DNA from 4 places in the Pseudomonas lini genome. Region 3 is predicted to be linked to each of the others. Evidence: predicted binding sites of a transcription regulator. Region 3 holds the regulator's gene; each other region holds the start of a gene.

Evidence for each region. Region 3 encodes sigma-54, which starts transcription at its own class of promoters, with help from an activator protein. Its sites were predicted from a motif close to ANTGGCATNNANNTTGCTNT; they were not measured.
Region 1: the regulator sigma-54 is predicted to act here: its motif matches at 2,090-2,109, upstream of AB3226_RS22685 (flagellar basal body rod protein FlgF).
Region 2: the regulator sigma-54 is predicted to act here: its motif matches at 2,665-2,684, upstream of glnA (glutamate--ammonia ligase).
Region 4: the regulator sigma-54 is predicted to act here: its motif matches at 2,690-2,709, upstream of AB3226_RS22895 (flagellar hook-length control protein FliK).

What each region holds. Positions count from the first base shown of each region.
Region 1 is NZ_OZ061318.1:5,009,658-5,014,019, forward strand. It holds gene napA (nitrate reductase catalytic subunit NapA) at 1-843, shown strand, start outside; gene AB3226_RS22675 (nitrate reductase cytochrome c-type subunit) at 855-1,346, shown strand; gene AB3226_RS22680 (cytochrome c3 family protein) at 1,356-1,952, shown strand; gene AB3226_RS22685 (flagellar basal body rod protein FlgF) at 2,164-2,904, shown strand; gene flgG (flagellar basal-body rod protein FlgG) at 2,950-3,735, shown strand; gene flgH (flagellar basal body L-ring protein FlgH) at 3,788-4,362, shown strand, end outside.
Region 2 is NZ_OZ061318.1:3,615,442-3,619,803, reverse strand. It holds gene typA (translational GTPase TypA) at 1-856, opposite strand, end outside; gene thiI (tRNA uracil 4-sulfurtransferase ThiI) at 996-2,450, opposite strand; gene glnA (glutamate--ammonia ligase) at 2,781-4,187, shown strand; gene AB3226_RS16465 (chorismate mutase) at 4,322-4,362, shown strand, end outside.
Region 3 is NZ_OZ061318.1:4,248,328-4,252,689, reverse strand. It holds gene lptC (LPS export ABC transporter periplasmic protein LptC) at 1-408, shown strand, start outside; gene lptA (lipopolysaccharide transport periplasmic protein LptA) at 395-943, shown strand; gene lptB (LPS export ABC transporter ATP-binding protein) at 943-1,668, shown strand; gene AB3226_RS19100 (RNA polymerase factor sigma-54) at 1,853-3,346, shown strand; gene raiA (ribosome hibernation-promoting factor, HPF/YfiA family) at 3,426-3,734, shown strand; gene ptsN (PTS IIA-like nitrogen regulatory protein PtsN) at 3,747-4,211, shown strand; gene rapZ (RNase adapter RapZ) at 4,214-4,362, shown strand, end outside.
Region 4 is NZ_OZ061318.1:5,060,378-5,064,739, reverse strand. It holds gene fliM (flagellar motor switch protein FliM) at 1-531, opposite strand, end outside; gene fliL (flagellar basal body-associated protein FliL) at 541-1,044, opposite strand; gene AB3226_RS22895 (flagellar hook-length control protein FliK) at 1,281-2,654, opposite strand; gene AB3226_RS22890 (Hpt domain-containing protein) at 2,758-3,105, opposite strand; gene AB3226_RS22885 (SpoIIE family protein phosphatase) at 3,137-4,362, opposite strand, start outside.

The sequences.
Region 1 (4,362 bases), 760 kb from region 3:
CCGGGTGACGCCAAATCTGATCTCTGGCAACTGGTCGAGTTTTCCAAGCGCTTTAAAACGGACGAGGTCTGGTCCGAGGAATTGTTGTCCGCCTCACCGCAGTACAAGGGTAAAACCCTGTATGAGGTGTTGTTCAAGAACGGTCAGGTCGATCAATTCCCGCTTGATCAGATGGAGGCGGGCTATCAAAACGACGAGGCCCGGGAGTTTGGTTTTTACCTGCAAAAAGGGTTGTTCGAAGAGTATGCCCAATTCGGCCGTGGGCACGGTCATGACCTGGCCCCGTTTGATCGCTACCACACCGAGCGCGGGTTGCGATGGCCCGTCGTCGAGGGCAAGGAAACACGTTGGCGTTTCCGGGAAGGGTATGACCCCTATGTGGAGAAGGGGAGTGGTGTGCAGTTTTACGGCTATCCCGACAAGAAGGCGATCATCTTCGCGCTCCCCTACGAGCCACCTGCGGAATCCCCCGACGCGGACTTTCCATTCTGGTTGAGTACCGGCCGGGTACTTGAGCATTGGCACACCGGGACTATGACTCAGCGGGTCGAGGAACTTTATAAGGCGGTTCCCGACGCGTTGGTCTACATGCACCCGGCCGATGCCCAAGCCTTGAATGCCCGTCGAGGCAGTGAAGTGAAGCTGATCAGTCGACGCGGTGAGATGCGTGCGCGCATCGAAACCCGAGGGCGCAACAAACCACCACAGGGCTTGGTCTTTGTACCGTTCTTCGATGCCAACAAGCTGATCAACAAGGTCACGCTTGATGCGACGGACCCCATCTCCAAACAAACTGATTACAAAAAATGTGCGATCAGGATTGAGTTGATCAAGACGGCATAAGGAGAGCTCAGATGAAGAGTCGTTCGCTGTCCTTGCTTGCCGCTCTGTTGGTTTGGATGCCCGCGGCATTTGCGACGGAGCCCGCTTACCCGCTGAATGCTCCTGCACCGGATGGCCGGCGAGCCGGAGGGACCTTGACCCAGGAGTTGCCGGCACCGCCGATTGTTGATGACGAGAACAAGGACCTCAAGCGCGAGCGCAATTATCCCGAACAGCCGCCCACTATCCCGCACAGTATTCGGGGGTATCACATCGACAAGAACAGTAACAAGTGTCTGTCCTGTCACAGCCGCGCCAACAGCGCACGTACTCAGGCGCCGATGATCAGTATCACCCACTACATGGACCGTGATGGTCAGGCGCTGGCAGCCGTTTCGCCACGTCGGTATTTCTGCAATCAGTGTCACGTGCCACAGAAAGACGTTAAGCCACTGGTGGGCAATAGCTTCAAGAACATTGACCAGGTGCTGCAAGACGAAATCAACGGCCAACAGAAACCTTGAGGAGAGGCCATGAAATCCTTGCTTGTCCTGCTCAAAGACTATTGGGGGATTCTGCGTCGACCCAGTGTGCATTACAGCCTGGGTTTTCTGACGCTCGGTGGGTTTGTTGCCGGGGTGATTTTCTGGGGTGGTTTCAACACCGCGCTGGAAGCGACCAATACCGAGAAGTTCTGCATTTCCTGCCATGAAATGCGCGACAACGTTTTTGTCGAACTGCAGGAAACCATTCACTACACCAATCGCTCTGGCGTACGAGCTACCTGTCCGGACTGTCACGTCCCCCATGAGTGGACCCATAAGATTGCCCGCAAGATGCAGGCTTCCAAAGAGGTGTGGGGAAAGGTGTTCGGAACGATTGATAGCCGCGAAAAGTTTGTCGGTATGCGGCGTGAGCTGGCCGAGCACGAGTGGGGACGGCTCAAGGCAAACGACTCCCGAGAGTGCCGCAATTGCCATAACTTCGAATTCATGGATTTCACCCGTCAGGGCAAACGCGCCGCCAATATGCATTCCACGTCACTGGCCTCGGGTCAAGCCACCTGTATCGACTGTCATAAGGGCATTGCTCACAAGTTACCCGACATGAGCGGGGTCAAAGGCTGGTAGCCGATTCGGCCTCGGCGTTCTCTGTGTTGCCGCCAAACGGCATGATCGCGCCGGTTTTTCGTCTTTGACACATTCCCCCAATCCTCTCTGAATCCCTCAAGTCCTTTGTTTGCCGGGCCCTGTGCCGCCAGAAAAAAGTTGGTCTGCAAATTGCTTATGGCTCAGCAGTACAGCGGTGGGCGGCAAACGTCCGGCATGCAGAGGAAAGAGTGTGGACAAGTACCTTTATGTGGCAATGACCGGCGCCAGCCAGAATGCACTGGCGCAGAAGGCTCATGCCAACAACCTGGCGAACATCTCTACCAACGGTTTTCAGAAGGACCTGGAACAGGCCCGTTCGATGCCGGTGTTTGGTGACAGCTTTCCGGCGCGTGCGTTTGCCCTGAGCGAACGTCCGGCCACCGACTTCTCTGCGGGCTCGCTGGTGGAAACCGGTCGCGACCTCGATGTCGCGGTGCAAGGCAATGGCTGGATCGCCGTGCAGAACCCCGATGGCGGTGAAAGCTACGTGCGCACTGGCAGCCTCAACGTTGACGCGCTGGGCGTGCTGCGGGCCGGCAACGGTATGCCGGTGGTAGGCAATGGCGGGCCGATTGCCGTGCCGCCCGAGCAGCAAATCGAAGTCGGCGAAGACGGCACCATCAGCATCCGTGCAATGGGCGAAGGCCCTCGCGTGATGGCGGAAGTCGATCGCATCAAACTGGTCAACCCGGACTTCAAGAACATGACCAAAGGCCTGGACGGTTCGATCCACACCAAGGACGGCAAGCCGGCGCAGGCCGATGCCAACGTCAAGCTGGTGTCCGGGTTTCTTGAGTCGAGCAACGTCAATGCCGTGGAAGAAATGACCTCGGTGCTGGCGCTGGCCAAGCAGTTCGAGCTGCACATCAAGATGATGAACACCGCCAAAGACGATGACCAGGCCATGGCTCGGGTCTTGCAGATCAGCTAATTATCAGAACGTCGCGCCGTAAAACAGGCGCACGAGGAGAATCGAATGCTTCCGGCTCTATGGGTTGCCAAAACAGGTCTGTCCGCCCAGGACACCAACCTCACCACCATTTCCAACAACCTGGCGAACGTATCGACCACGGGTTTCAAACGTGATCGCGCCGAGTTCCAGGACTTGCTGTATCAGATCAAGCGTCAGCCAGGCGCCCAGTCGACCCAGGACAGCGAATTGCCGTCGGGTCTGCAAGTGGGTACCGGTGTGCGCATCGTCGGCACCCAGAAAAACTTCACCGCCGGTAGCCTGCAAACCACCGAGCAGCCGTTGGACATGGCCATCGACGGTCGCGGTTTCTTTCAGATTCTGCAGCCGGACGGCACCACGTCCTACACCCGTGACGGTACGTTCCACCTGGATTCCAACGGCCAGATCGTCAACGCCAGCGGCTTCGCCCTGGAGCCGGCGATTGTCATTCCGAACGATGCCCAGACCTTCACTGTCGGCCGTGACGGCACCGTGTCCATCACCGTTGCCGGCAACCCGGCCTCCCAAGTGATCGGCAACCTGCAAACCGCCGACTTCATCAACCCGGCCGGTCTGCAAGCGGTGGGTAACAACCTGTTCCTGGAAACCGCTGCCAGTGGCGCGCCGCAAGTCGGCACCCCGGGCCTCGCCGGTTTCGGCACCACGCTGCAGAACACCCTGGAAACGTCCAACGTCAGCACCGTTGAAGAGATGGTCAACATGATCACCACTCAGCGCGCCTACGAGATGAACTCCAAGGTGATCTCCACCGCCGACCAGATGCTCTCGTTCGTAACGCAGAATCTGTAATCAAGTCTATGAGGCGGCCATGAGGTCGCCTGCAACACCGTGAGGTAGGGTCATGAATCGCTTTGTATCTGTTCTGGCACTGAGTGGGGTCGTCGTGCTCGCGGGCTGCGTCGCCCCGCCGCCCAAGCCCAATGACCCTTACTACGCCCCGGTGTTGCCGCGCACGCCGCTGCCGGCTGCCGCCAATAACGGCTCGATCTACCAGGCCGGTTTCGAACAGAACCTGTACAGCGACCGCAAGGCGTTCCGGGTCGGTGACATCATCACCATCACCCTGAACGAGCGCACCCAGGCGAGCAAAAACGCCAACTCGCAAATCGACAAGAACAGTGAAACCAGTGTTGGCCTGACCTCGTTGTTCGGCTCCAGCCTGACCACCAATAACCCGATCGGTAGCAACGACCTGAGTCTGAACGCTGGCTATAGCGCCGACCGTGCGACCAAGGGCGACAGCAAGTCCGGCCAGAGCAACAGCCTGACCGGCTCGATCACCGTGACCGTCGCCGACGTGTTGCCCAACGGCATTATCGCCGTGCGTGGCGAGAAGTGGCTGACCCTCAACACCGGTGATGAGCTGGTGCGGATTGCCGGCCTGGTTCGCGCCGATGACATCGCCACCGACAACAC
Region 2 (4,362 bases), 630 kb from region 3:
CGGAGATGAACAGCTGGTCGAAGCCGCTGATGCAGACGATGTCGCCGGCAGCTGCTTCTTCAACGTCGATGCGGTGCAGACCGTGGTGACCCATCAGCTTCAGGATACGACCGTTACGCTTCTTGCCGTCGGCGTCGATAGCGACAACCGGAGTGTTCGGCTTGATGCGACCACGAGCGATACGGCCAACGCCGATAACACCCAGGAAGCTGTTGTAGTCCAGAGCGGAGATTTGCATCTGGAACGGACCGTCACGGTCGACTTTCGGCGCAGGTACGTTGTCGACGATCGACTGGTACAGCGGAGTCATGTCTTCAGCCATGTCGGTGTGTTCCAGACCGGCAATGCCGTTCAGGGCCGAGGCGTAGACGACTTTGAAGTCCAGCTGTTCTTCGGTAGCACCGAGGTTGTCGAACAGGTCGAAGATCTGGTCCAGAACCCAGTCCGGACGCGCGCCTGGACGGTCAACCTTGTTGATGACCACGATTGGACGCAGGCCGGCTTCGAAAGCCTTCTTGGTCACGAAACGGGTTTGCGGCATAGGGCCGTCTTGAGCGTCAACCAGCAGCAGAACGGAGTCAACCATCGACATTACGCGTTCAACTTCGCCGCCGAAGTCGGCGTGGCCCGGGGTGTCCACGATGTTGATGTGGTAGCCGTTCCAGTTGATGGCGGTGTTTTTCGCCAGAATGGTAATACCGCGCTCTTTCTCCTGGTCGTTGGAGTCCATCACGCGCTCGTCGTTGAGCTCGTTGCGCTCCAGGGTGCCGGATTGACGCAAGAGTTTGTCTACCAGGGTGGTTTTACCATGGTCAACGTGAGCAATGATGGCGATGTTGCGTAGATTTTCGATCACTTGTGTATCTCGATCAGAGGATTCGGTGTGCTGACAAGTCTTGGCAGCGATTTACAGTAGAGTCCGGCAAAGCCGTTACAGCTTGACGGCGGCGTCGGGGGGCCGGTGACGCAGGCCACAGGCAAACAGCCCCGGGCACTTAGCTCGGTCGATAAACGCGCACATTGGCATGCCCCTCACTGAGCAAATGGTGGGCATGCAGGCGACTCATCACGCCTTTGTCGCAATACAACAGGTACTGGCGAGTAGGGTCCAGTTCCTTGAAACGAGCGTTCAATGCATAAAACGGCATCGTCTGCACCTCAATGCCAGCAAGTTCCAGCGGCTCGTCTTCAGCGGCATCCGGGTGACGGATGTCGATGATGATCTGGCCCGCCAGTGCTTCGCTGACTTCTTCGATCTGCAAATCCTGGCCCAATTCGTCGATTACGCGATCGATCGGCACCAGTTTGGCGTTCTCGAGCGCACGCTCAAGTACTGCCATGTCGAATTCTTTCTCTTCATGCTCCACGCGTGGACGCTTGGCGTGGGTCTTTGGGTTCACCGAGATGACCCCGCAGTATTCCGGCATGTGCTTGGCGAAATCGGCAGTACCGATTTCGTTGGCCAGGTCGATGATGTCCTGCTTGTGACTGGCAATCAGTGGACGCAAGACCAGCTTGTCGGTCACGCAGTCGATCACGGACAGGTTCGGCAACGTCTGGCTCGACACCTGGGAAATCGCTTCGCCGGTGACCAGCGCTTCGATCTCCAGCCGATCGGCAATACGGGAAGCAGCGCGCAACATCATACGCTTCAAAACTACGCCCATATGACTGTTATCGACTTTCCCGAGAATTTCTCCCAGTACTTCCTCGAACGGCACACTGACAAATAACACGCGTTGGGAGCTGCCGTACTTCTTCCAGATGAAGTGCGCGACTTCCATGACGCCCAGTTCGTGGGCACGTCCGCCCAGATTGAAGAAGCAGAAATGGCTCATCAGCCCGCGGCGCATGATCTGGTAGGCGGCGACGGTGGAATCGAAGCCACCGGACATCAGTACAAGCGTCTGTTCCAGGGCACCCAGCGGATAACCGCCGATGCTGTTGTGCTGGCTGTGGATCACGAACAACCGTTTGTCGCGAATTTCGATGCGAACTTCGATTTCAGGCTCTTTGAGCGAGATTCCGGCGGCGCCGCACTGACGACGCAGTTGGCTGCCGACGTATTTCTCGACGTCCATGGAGCTGAATTCGTGCTTGCCGGCACGCTTGCAGCGCACCGAAAAGATCTTTCCGGCCAGGGCGTCACCGAAATGCTGCTTGCACTTGGCGACGATGTCGTCGAAGTCGCCCAACGGATATTCATCGACCTGCAGGAAATGCGCGATGCCCGGCATGCAGCTCAGGCGCTCGGTCATCTCCTTCAGGGCTTTCGGCTCGCTGACGCGGGTTTCCAGCTCGAGATTGTCCCACACACCGTTCACCACCACAGCCGGGTCCAGATCGCGGAGCACGGTACGGATGTTTTTGGCCAACTGGCGGATGAAACGCATCCGTACCGGGCGGCTCTTGATGGTGATCTCGGGAAAGACTTTTACGATTAGTTTCATGAAAACAGCGCGCGCTGGGCCAGCCGAAAAAGGGGGGCGCGGATTATAGCGGAAATTGCTCAAGGTTTAACCAGTTAATGTGCAGAAGGTTTTGCACGCACCAAAACGGGTCATTTATGGATTTCAACGCTACATTACAGGGCGAGGTTTGGCGCTTTTCGAGGCATTGCACCTTTATAAGCGTGATATTGGGGCAAAAAACCCATGGTGGGGCACTGGCATGCAATTTGCTCCCTTGTGAGGCAGGTTGCCATGGCAGAGTATTCGCGCCGGCATCACCCACATTCTAAGGGCATCCACTACTAAGCCCGAAGCCACCCGGAGGACACTATGTCGAAGTCGGTTCAACTCATCAAAGATCATGACGTCAAGTGGATTGATCTGCGCTTCACGGACACCAAAGGCACTCAGCACCACGTGACCATGCCGGCTCGCGATGGGCTGGATGAAGCTTTCTTCGAAGAAGGCAAAATGTTCGACGGTTCCTCCATCGCTGGCTGGAAAGGCATCGAAGCTTCCGACATGATCCTGATGCCGGACGACAGCACTGCCGTTCTCGACCCGTTCACCGAAGAGCCGACCCTGATCCTGGTTTGCGACGTGATCGAGCCTTCGACCATGCAAGGCTACGACCGTGACCCACGTGCGATCGCCAAGCGTGCCGAGGAATACCTGAAGTCGACTGGTATCGGCGACACCGTATTCGTGGGTCCAGAGCCTGAATTCTTCATCTTCGACGAAGTGAAGTTCAAGTCCGACATCTCAGGTTCGATGTTCAAAATCTTCTCCGAACAAGGTTCGTGGATGTCCGACCAGGACGTGGAAGGCGGCAACAAAGGCCACCGTCCAGGCGTCAAAGGCGGCTACTTCCCTGTTCCGCCGTTCGACCACGACCACGAAATCCGTACCTCCATGTGCAACGCCATGGAAGAAATGGGCCTGGTCATCGAAGTTCACCACCACGAAGTGGCGACTGCCGGTCAGAACGAAATCGGCGTGAAGTTCAACACCCTGGTTGCCAAGGCTGACGAAGTTCAAACCCTGAAGTACTGCGTACACAACGTTGCTGACGCATACGGCCGCACCGCGACCTTCATGCCTAAGCCTCTGTACGGCGACAACGGTTCGGGTATGCACGTTCACCTGTCCATCGCTAAAGATGGCAAGAACACCTTCGCTGGCGAAGGCTATGCCGGCCTGTCCGATACCGCTCTGTACTTCATCGGCGGCATCATCAAGCACGGTAAGGCTCTGAACGGCTTCACCAACCCGTCGACCAACTCCTACAAGCGTCTGGTCCCAGGTTTCGAAGCTCCAGTGATGCTGGCTTACTCGGCTCGTAACCGTTCGGCTTCGATCCGTATTCCTTACGTGTCCAGCCCTCGTGCTCGCCGTATCGAAGCTCGCTTCCCGGATCCAGCAGCTAACCCGTACCTGGGCTTCGCTGCACTGTTGATGGCTGGCCTGGACGGCATCCAGAACAAGATCCACCCAGGCGACGCAGCTGACAAAAACCTGTACGACCTGCCGCCTGAAGAGGCGAAAGAGATCCCACAAGTTTGCGGCAGCCTGAAAGAAGCCCTGGAAGAGCTGGACAAAGGTCGTGCGTTCCTGACCAAAGGCGGCGTTTTCAGCGACGATTTCATCGACGCTTACATCGCTCTGAAAAGCGAAGAAGAAATCAAGGTTCGTACCTTCGTACACCCACTGGAATATGAGCTGTACTACAGCTGCTGATCCGGTAGCGCCGCGCTACGCGGCGTGACAAAAGAGAGGCCTCCTTCGGGAGGCCTTTTTTATGGGCGACCGCCTGTCATCGGACGCCCGGTTGCGTGCATCATGGCCTTCATCCGATAAAGCCGAGATGCCTCATGCGCCTACGCCCATGCCTTGCCCTGTTCACCGCCCTGCT
Region 3 (4,362 bases):
CAGTACCTGCCCGACGGCAAACTGCAATACGAGATGACGTCGGACAAGGTCGAACACCTGAAAGCGACCGAAGTGACGTTGCTGACCAATCCTGACCTGAACATGTTCCGCGGCACCGAGTTCCCGTGGCATGTCCAGAGCGAGAAGGGTGAAGTCAATCCGGACGGCACTCAGGTCGAGCTGATTGATTCGGTACGTATCACCCGTTTCGACGAAAAAAACCGCAAAACCCTGATTACCACCACCCGTATGACAGTGTTCCCGCAGCAGCAATATGCGCAGACCGATCAACCCGTTAGAATCGACGGCGCTGGCGGTGTATCGACAGGCAACGGAATGAAAGCGTACTTGAAAGAAAGCAGGATACACCTGCTATCGAACGTAAGAGGACAGTATGAGGCTCGTTAAAACTCTCCCTATTTTGCTCAGTCTGGGCGCAGCACTGGGAAGCGTGAGCGCCTGGGCTCTGCCGAACGATCAAGAGCAGCCTATCCGCATTCAGGCCGACGATGCCCAACTGGACGACAAGAATGGCGTTGCCACCTATAAAGGCGACGTGATCATCACTCAGGGTTCGATGATCGTTAAGGGCAACACCGTAACCATCACTCGCACCCCGGCCGGCGATATCGACGTGGTGACTTCGGTGGGCAACCTCGCCTACTTCGAGCAACTGCAAACGGCGGGCGATACCAAGCCGGTTCAGGGCTACGGCGTAACTATTCAGTACCACGCCTCGCAAAACCGCGTCGTGCTGATCGATCGCGCTAAAGTCATCGATAAAGACAACAACGTCACCCAAGGCGAGAAAATTGTCTACGACACGGTCAAAAAGCTTGCGAGCGCCGGTCGCGCCACGGGTAACAAGGTCACTGAGGCACGTCCTCGCATCGACATGGTGATCCAGCCGAAGAAGAAAACCGACGAGCAAAAGGCCCAGTAATGGCAACTCTGAAAGCTCAGCATCTGGCCAAGAGCTACAAGAGCCGTCAGGTCGTGCGCGACGTCAGCCTGTCCATCGACAGCGGTCAGATCGTCGGCCTGCTTGGTCCTAACGGTGCCGGTAAAACCACTTGCTTCTACATGATTGTCGGCTTGGTGCAGGCCGATCAGGGCCGCGTCCTGATCGATGACCTGGACGTCAGCCACCAGCCAATGCACGGTCGCGCGAAGGCGGGTATCGGCTATCTTCCGCAAGAAGCATCGATCTTCCGCAAACTGTCGGTGGCCGACAACATCATGGCCATCCTCGAGACCCGCAAGGAACTCGACAAGGCCGGTCGTCGCCAGGAGCTGGAAAGCCTGCTGCAGGAATTTCACATCCACCACATCCGCGACAACCTCGGCATGAGCCTGTCCGGTGGTGAACGCCGCCGTGTGGAAATCGCCCGAGCCCTGGCTACTAACCCGAAATTCATCCTCCTCGACGAACCCTTCGCCGGCGTAGACCCGATTTCGGTGGGCGACATCAAGCAGATCATCCACCACCTCAAGGCCAAAGGCATTGGTGTGCTGATCACGGACCACAACGTCCGCGAAACCCTGGATATCTGCGAAACGGCCTACATCGTCAACGACGGCCAGTTGATCGCCGAAGGTGACTCCGCCACCATCCTGGCCAACGAACTGGTCAAGGAAGTGTATCTGGGCCATGAGTTCCGCCTGTAAGCACTGAGGTGCCCCAGTCGCCGAGAGAGCGCTCGCTTCAATAAAAAATCAATAAGTTTTTATTGTTACAGCGCTCTAGGCAAACACTTCAGTTTCGGGCATATAATTTGCTTATGTTTGGCGCTTCGGCGCTCTGTAGTGGATGGCGCATGTGCGCCGGCGAATAAGGTGTTAAGCCCCTGCCATGAAACCATCGCTAGTCTTGAGAATGGGCCAGCAGCTGACGATGACACCGCAGCTGCAACAGGCCATCCGCCTGCTCCAATTGTCGACCCTGGACCTGCAACAGGAAATCCAGGAGGCCCTGGAGTCCAATCCGATGCTCGAACGCCAGGAAGAAGGCGACGACTTCGATAACGCTGACCCCTTGGCCGATAGCGCCGAACAAAAACCCAACGCCGACATTCAGGAACCCTCTTACCAGGAAACCGCCCCAACGGTGGATAACCTTGAGGAAGGCGACTGGAACGAGCGCATCCCCAACGAATTGCCCGTCGACACGGCCTGGGAAGACGTCTACCAGACCAGCGCCAGCAGCCTGCCGAGCAACGATGACGACGAGTGGGATTTCACCACCCGCACATCGGTCGGTGAAAGCCTGCAAAGCCATTTGCTCTGGCAACTGAACCTGGCACCTATGTCCGACACCGATCGCCTGATCGCCGTGACCCTGATCGACTGCATCAACAATCAGGGCTACCTGGACGAAACCCTCGAGGAAATCCTCGAAGCTTTCGACCCGGAACTGGACATCGAACTGGACGAAATCGAAGCCGTCCTGCACCGCATCCAGCAATTCGAACCCGCTGGCATCGGCGCCCGCAACCTCGGTGAGTGCCTGCTGCTGCAACTGCGTCAACTGCCAGCCAAGACCCCTTGGCTGGCCGAGGCCAAGCGCCTGGTCACCGACTACATCGACCTGCTCGGCAGCCGCGACTACAGCCAGCTGATGCGTCGCATGAAGCTCAAGGAAGATGAACTGCGTCAGGTCATCGAACTGGTCCAGAGCCTCAACCCGCGCCCGGGTTCACAAATCGAGTCCGCCGAAGCCGAATACGTCGTTCCCGACGTGATTGTGCGCAAGGACAACGAGCGCTGGCTGGTGGAGCTGAATCAGGAATCGGTGCCACGCCTGCGTGTCAACGCCCAGTACGCCGGTTTCGTGCGCCGCGCCGATACCAGCGCTGATAACACCTTCATGCGTAATCAGCTGCAGGAGGCTCGTTGGTTCATCAAGAGCCTGCAAAGCCGCAATGAAACCCTGATGAAAGTCGCCACCCAGATCGTCGAGCATCAACGCGGCTTTCTTGAATACGGTGACGAAGCCATGAAGCCGTTGGTGCTGCATGACATCGCCGAAGCGGTGGGCATGCATGAATCGACGATTTCACGGGTGACCACGCAAAAATTCATGCATACCCCACGGGGCATCTATGAACTGAAATACTTTTTTTCCAGCCACGTCAGTACCTCCGAAGGCGGTGAATGCTCGTCCACGGCGATCCGCGCGATCATCAAAAAACTGGTTGCCGCGGAAAATCAGAAAAAGCCGTTGAGTGACAGCAAGATCGCTGGTTTACTGGAGGCACAAGGCATTCAGGTAGCCCGTCGCACCGTCGCCAAGTACCGCGAATCCCTGGGGATCGCGCCTTCCAGCGAACGGAAGCGGTTGATGTAGCCGCCGGGCTCGCCACAGCGTTCCAGTGGCAGGCATTTCTGCCTGCCGCTTTATGCACTGGCAACGAAGGAGAAGCTGTATGCAAGTCAACATCAGTGGACACCAACTGGAAGTGACCGAACCCCTGCGCACCTACATCGGCGAAAAACTCGACCGATTAGAGAGGCATTTCGACAAGATCACCAATGTTCAAGTCACGATGAACGTCGAAAAACTGCTGCAGAAGATCGAAGCCACGCTGCATATTCCCGGCGGAGAGGTGGTCGCCAATGCCGAGCATACGGACATGTATGCCGCCATCGACCTGCTGACCGACAAGCTGGATCGCCAACTTAAAAAGCATAAGGAAAAGACCCAGAGCCTCCTCCAGGGCGCGACCGGTCGTTAACACTCCCAATCCATGATCCGACTAGAAACCATCCTGACCCCCGGCCGTTCCCAAGTGAACGCGCCGGGTGGCAGTAAAAAGAAAGCCCTCGAGCAAATTGCCAACCTTATCCACCGCGAAGTACCGGATCTGGAAATGCAGGACGTCTTCGAGGCCCTGATTGCCCGTGAGAAACTCGGCTCTACCGGTTTCGGCAACGGCATCGCCATCCCCCACTGCCGGCTTAAAGGCTGCACCTCGCCAATCAGTGCGCTGCTGCACCTGGAAGCCCCTATCGATTTCGACGCCATTGATGGCGCCCCGGTTGACCTGCTGTTTGTCCTGCTGGTCCCGGAAGCCGCCACCGATGCGCACCTGGAACTGCTGCGCCAGATTGCCAGCATGCTTGATCGCAAGGAAGTGCGTGAAAAGCTGCGCAGCGCCCCGAGCAACGAAGCCTTGTATCAGGTTGTCCTGGACGAGCAAACCGGTCACTAATCATGCGCCTGATCATCGTCAGCGGCCGCTCCGGCTCAGGTAAAAGTACCGCCCTCGATGTGCTCGAGGACAACGGTTATTACTGCATCGACAACCTGCCTGCCGGCTTGCTGCCGGAACTGGCCGAGCGCGCATTGATTCACACCGAACT
Region 4 (4,362 bases), 810 kb from region 3:
CTCGAAGTTCACTTCCATGATCGCCTGCCAGGCTTCCTTCAAATCGACGAAGGCCTGTTCCAGCACCATGCGCACCACACGCAGTTCGGTGGGGGTGAATTCACGCCCTTCGATCTTCGCGTGACGGCCATCGCCGCCGAAGAAGTTGTCCACCAGTTTGAACACCAGTTTGGCGTCGAGGATGAACAGCGCAGTGCCGCGCAGCGGTTTGAGCTTGACCAGGTTGAGACTGGTCGGAACGTACAGCGAGTGCACGTATTCGCCAAACTTCATCACCTGCACGCCACCGACGGCAACGTCCGCCGAGCGGCGCAGCATGTTGAACATGCTGATGCGGGTGTAGCGGGCGAAACGCTCGTTGATCATTTCCAGGGTCGGCATGCGTCCACGGACGATGCGATCCTGGCTGGTCAGGTCGTAGCTTTTGACACTGCCGGCTTCGGCAGCGTTATCGGTCTGCACCAGACCATCGTCGACGCCATGCAACAGCGCATCGATCTCATCCTGGGACAGCAGGTCCTGCACGGCCATGTCGTGTTCCTACTGCAGTACGAAATTAGTGAAAAGCAACTGTTCGATCACCACTTTGCCAAGCTCTTTCTGCGCCACTTCCTGGACGCTGGCCGTGGCCTTCTGACGCAACATCTCCTGGCCAACCGGGGTCGCCAGCGTGGCGAAATCCTGACCGGAAAACAGCATGACCAGGTTATTGCGGATCACCGGCATGTGGACTTTGAGCGCTTCCAGATCGGCCTGATTGCGGCCCAGCATGGTGATGCTCACCTGCATGTAGCGTTGGCGGCCGTTCTGGGTGTAGTTGGCCACGAAGGCCGGAGCCATGGGTTCGAAGATCGCCGGCTGCTTGCCGACCACAGCGGTTTCAGCGGCGGGGGCAGGCTTGCTCTGGGCGCTGTGCATGAAGAACCAGGTCGCCCCCACGGACAAGCCGATCGCCAGCATCAGGGCCACGACGATCACAATGATCAGCTTGATTTTGCCTTTGGTTGCGGGGTCTTTCACTGGTGCTGCGTCGCTCTTAGCCATGCCAATAATCCGTCACTATTCGGGTTTTCACAGTCGCACGGCAAGGCAAGAGCAAGTGTTATGCCAGAAGTGTCGGTAGGGAGAGGGGTAAGGGAGCTACAGCAATCTGCCGAACACCATAAAAACACTGTGGGAGCGGGCTTGCCCGCGATGAGGGCATGACAGTCAATATATTCATCGACTGTTATGCCGCCATCGCGGGCAAGCCCGCTCCCACAGGATTTATGTGAGTTCGATCAGGCGTAGTAGTCGACGGCGCTGGTGCCAATCACGCTGGTGGTGTTGGCAGCTACTTCAGCAACAGTCGCAGGCAGTTCTTCATCGACAGAATCGAGACGACCGCCACCAGCGTTGGTACGTCCACCCTGCCCCTGTTGAGCCTGCTCCTGACCCTGACCCTGACCCTGCCAGCCACGAGACTGATCGGAAACGTTGACGTCGACCTGACCCATGCCTTGCTGCGCGAACATGTCACGCAGGCGATGCATTTGCCCGTCGAGCGCTTCGCGAACGCTTGGGTGGGCGCTCATGAAAGTCACCTGGGTCTGCTGATCCGGAACCATGTTCACCCGAATATCCAGGCGCCCCAGCTCGGCCGGTTGCAACTGGATGTCGGCCGCCTTGAGATTGGCGCTGGACAGGTACATGACCCGATTGACCACCTCTTCGGTCCAACCGCTCTGATGCATGGCGATTGGCTGGTTCACCGGCAATGCATTGGCTGTCTTCGGCGTTGCCGCCTGGGTCAGTGCCGCCAGACGGTTGGCGAAATCATCGACACGGGTATCGCTGCTGGCGGACTTGAGATCCTTGAGGCCGTCATCGATCAGGCCACTGAAAGCCTTCTCGCCGCCCTGGCTGGTGCTGTCCTGATCGGCCTGCACATCAAGCATGCTCGCCATGCCCGTGGCAAAGTTTTGTGCCGAAGTCGGCTCACCGTCGACTTGAGCCGGGGCCGGCGCCGCTTTTTGCTGGGCCTGGCTGGTGGCCGAAACGTGCCCACCCTGCTCCATGGCCATGCGCACGGCTGGCAGCGCATCGAGAGGATCGGCTTCGGGATCGAAATCTGGATCGATGGCCGCAACGGTCTGCGTCGCTGTCGCGGCAACAGCAGCTGCGACGGGTGCTTCAACGGCTGACTGCACAGTGGCAACAACCGGTGGAGTTTCCGACACGGGGGCTGGCAGCACCGGCTGCACCACTTGCATCAACGCCGGATCGAGGGCTGGATCGACAGGCGCGGTATCGACTACCGGCGTCGATGTCTCGGCCGTATCCGGCGCGTCATCGCTGGCCGTACTGTCGTCAGCCTGCGCCGGCTTATCGGCGGGCAAGGAATTGCCGCTATCGGCAACTGTCGGTTCCGGGGCGGCAGACTTGTCGTTGCTCACGTCTTTCTTGCCGACGCTGTCCGAGACTTTGTCGCGTGCGGGTTTAGCCGATCCATCCGCCACGGCCGAGGGCTTGTTCTGGGCTTGATTAGCATAGACCTGAGCGAAGCTGGACGCCTTGTCCCCGGGCTCAGCCGCCAGCGCCGGCGCATTGGCGGTCGCGGCTTGAGTCTTGGCCGTAGCGGCGGCCTGAAGCAGAATATTGGGAGTAACGGGCATAACGGTCTCCGCTGCACTGGGATCGTAGGTACAGTTGAGCAAGTTGACTGCAAGGGTCGAGCCAGCTTTTTTCGCCGACTGCTAAAAGAGCCGGACGGCTGCCTTATTCAGCAAGGGAGCGCTGGCGCTCCGCTTCGTAGAGAGGTCGGACAATGGCGAATTCACCGTCAATTTCTCCGACCAGCGCTGCAATACCTTCGAGGCTTTTTTGCTTGGCTCGCTGCTCCAGCTCATGGCACAGCTCGGCCAGCCGGGTAGCGCCCATATTGCTGCTGCTGCCTTTGAAGCTGTGCGCAGCGGCGCCCAGCTGATCGGCATCGTCAACTTTACGTAGCACACTCAAACGCTCCTCGGAATCGGCGAGAAAGGTATCAAGCAATTCTGGATACCCGTCTTCCATAACTTCCTGCAACGCGCTCAGCACGTCACGGTCCAGATGTGTGTCAGCCACTTGTTCGCTCCTTGATCAAGAATGCCCGGGATCAGGCCAGAGCCTCCCAGAAGAACTCCACGTGAGCACTGCGACCATTATCGGTCCAGCGCGCATGATGGCTCAACTGGCGGATCAAACTGACGCCACGTCCCGACAGACGGACATCATCGACAGGACGCTCCATCACCCGCGCCACATCGAAACCCTTGCCACTGTCTTCGACCCGGACCATCAGGCAACCGCCCTCGCCTTTTGGTGCCACCTGCAAATGCACCCGTACGTAGCCGTCCTGCAATTCGTCCAGACGCGCATTGCGCTGCTGATAATAACGCGCAAAACCTGAAGCATCTCGTTTCAGACTCGAATCCAGGCCCAGCACGCCATGTTCCAGGGCATTGGAATAAAGCTCTGCCAGCACACTGTAGAGTGCGCCACTCTGAGTCCGCAGGCCATGCACCTCAAGCAGCAATTGCAACAAGTACGGCAGCGGATTGAAGCGTTTGAGAGTGGCGGCGCGGAATTCGAAACTCACCGACCAGTCCAGCGGACTGGACTGGCCGCTGTCGGAGTACACCGGCGCTGGCGGACTCAGTTGCGCAGCCTCCAGCAGACTGACCTCGACCATGCTCACGTCATCGCGGGCCTCGCCGCGAAAATCCCGCAGGGCCTGTTCGATTTCTTCGAACAGCGCATCAGGCTGACGATTGGCTGCAAACACCTGCTCCAATCGCTCTACGCCAAACAATTGTTCATTGGCATCGCAGGTATCGATCACCCCGTCGGACAACAGAAAGACCCGATCCCCGACGCCCATCGGGAACACCTCGGTGCGGTCATCGAAGGTTTGCGGGCTCAGCACGCCCAGCGGCAAGTGCCGCGCCGTCAGAGCGATACGTTCGCCGCTGGCGGTGCTGTGCAAGTAACCGTCCGGCATCCCGCCGTTCCAGACCTCCACCGATCCCCGTTGAAAACTCAGGCACAGCAGGGTCGCACAGCAGAACATGTCCACCGGCAGAATACGTTTGAGCTTGGCGTTCATCTCGCGCAGGGTTTCGGACAAGCCGTAGCCCTTTGCGGTCATGCCGTAGAAGACTTCAGCCAGGGGCATGGCGCCGACAGCGGCCGGCAAACCATGACCGGTGAAATCACCGAGCAACACGTGCATGTCACCAGCCGGGGTGAACGCGGCCAGCAACAGATCGCCGTTGAACAGCGCATAGGGCGATTGCAGGTAACGGATGTTCGGTGCATTCAGGCAACCGGAATGGGCGACCT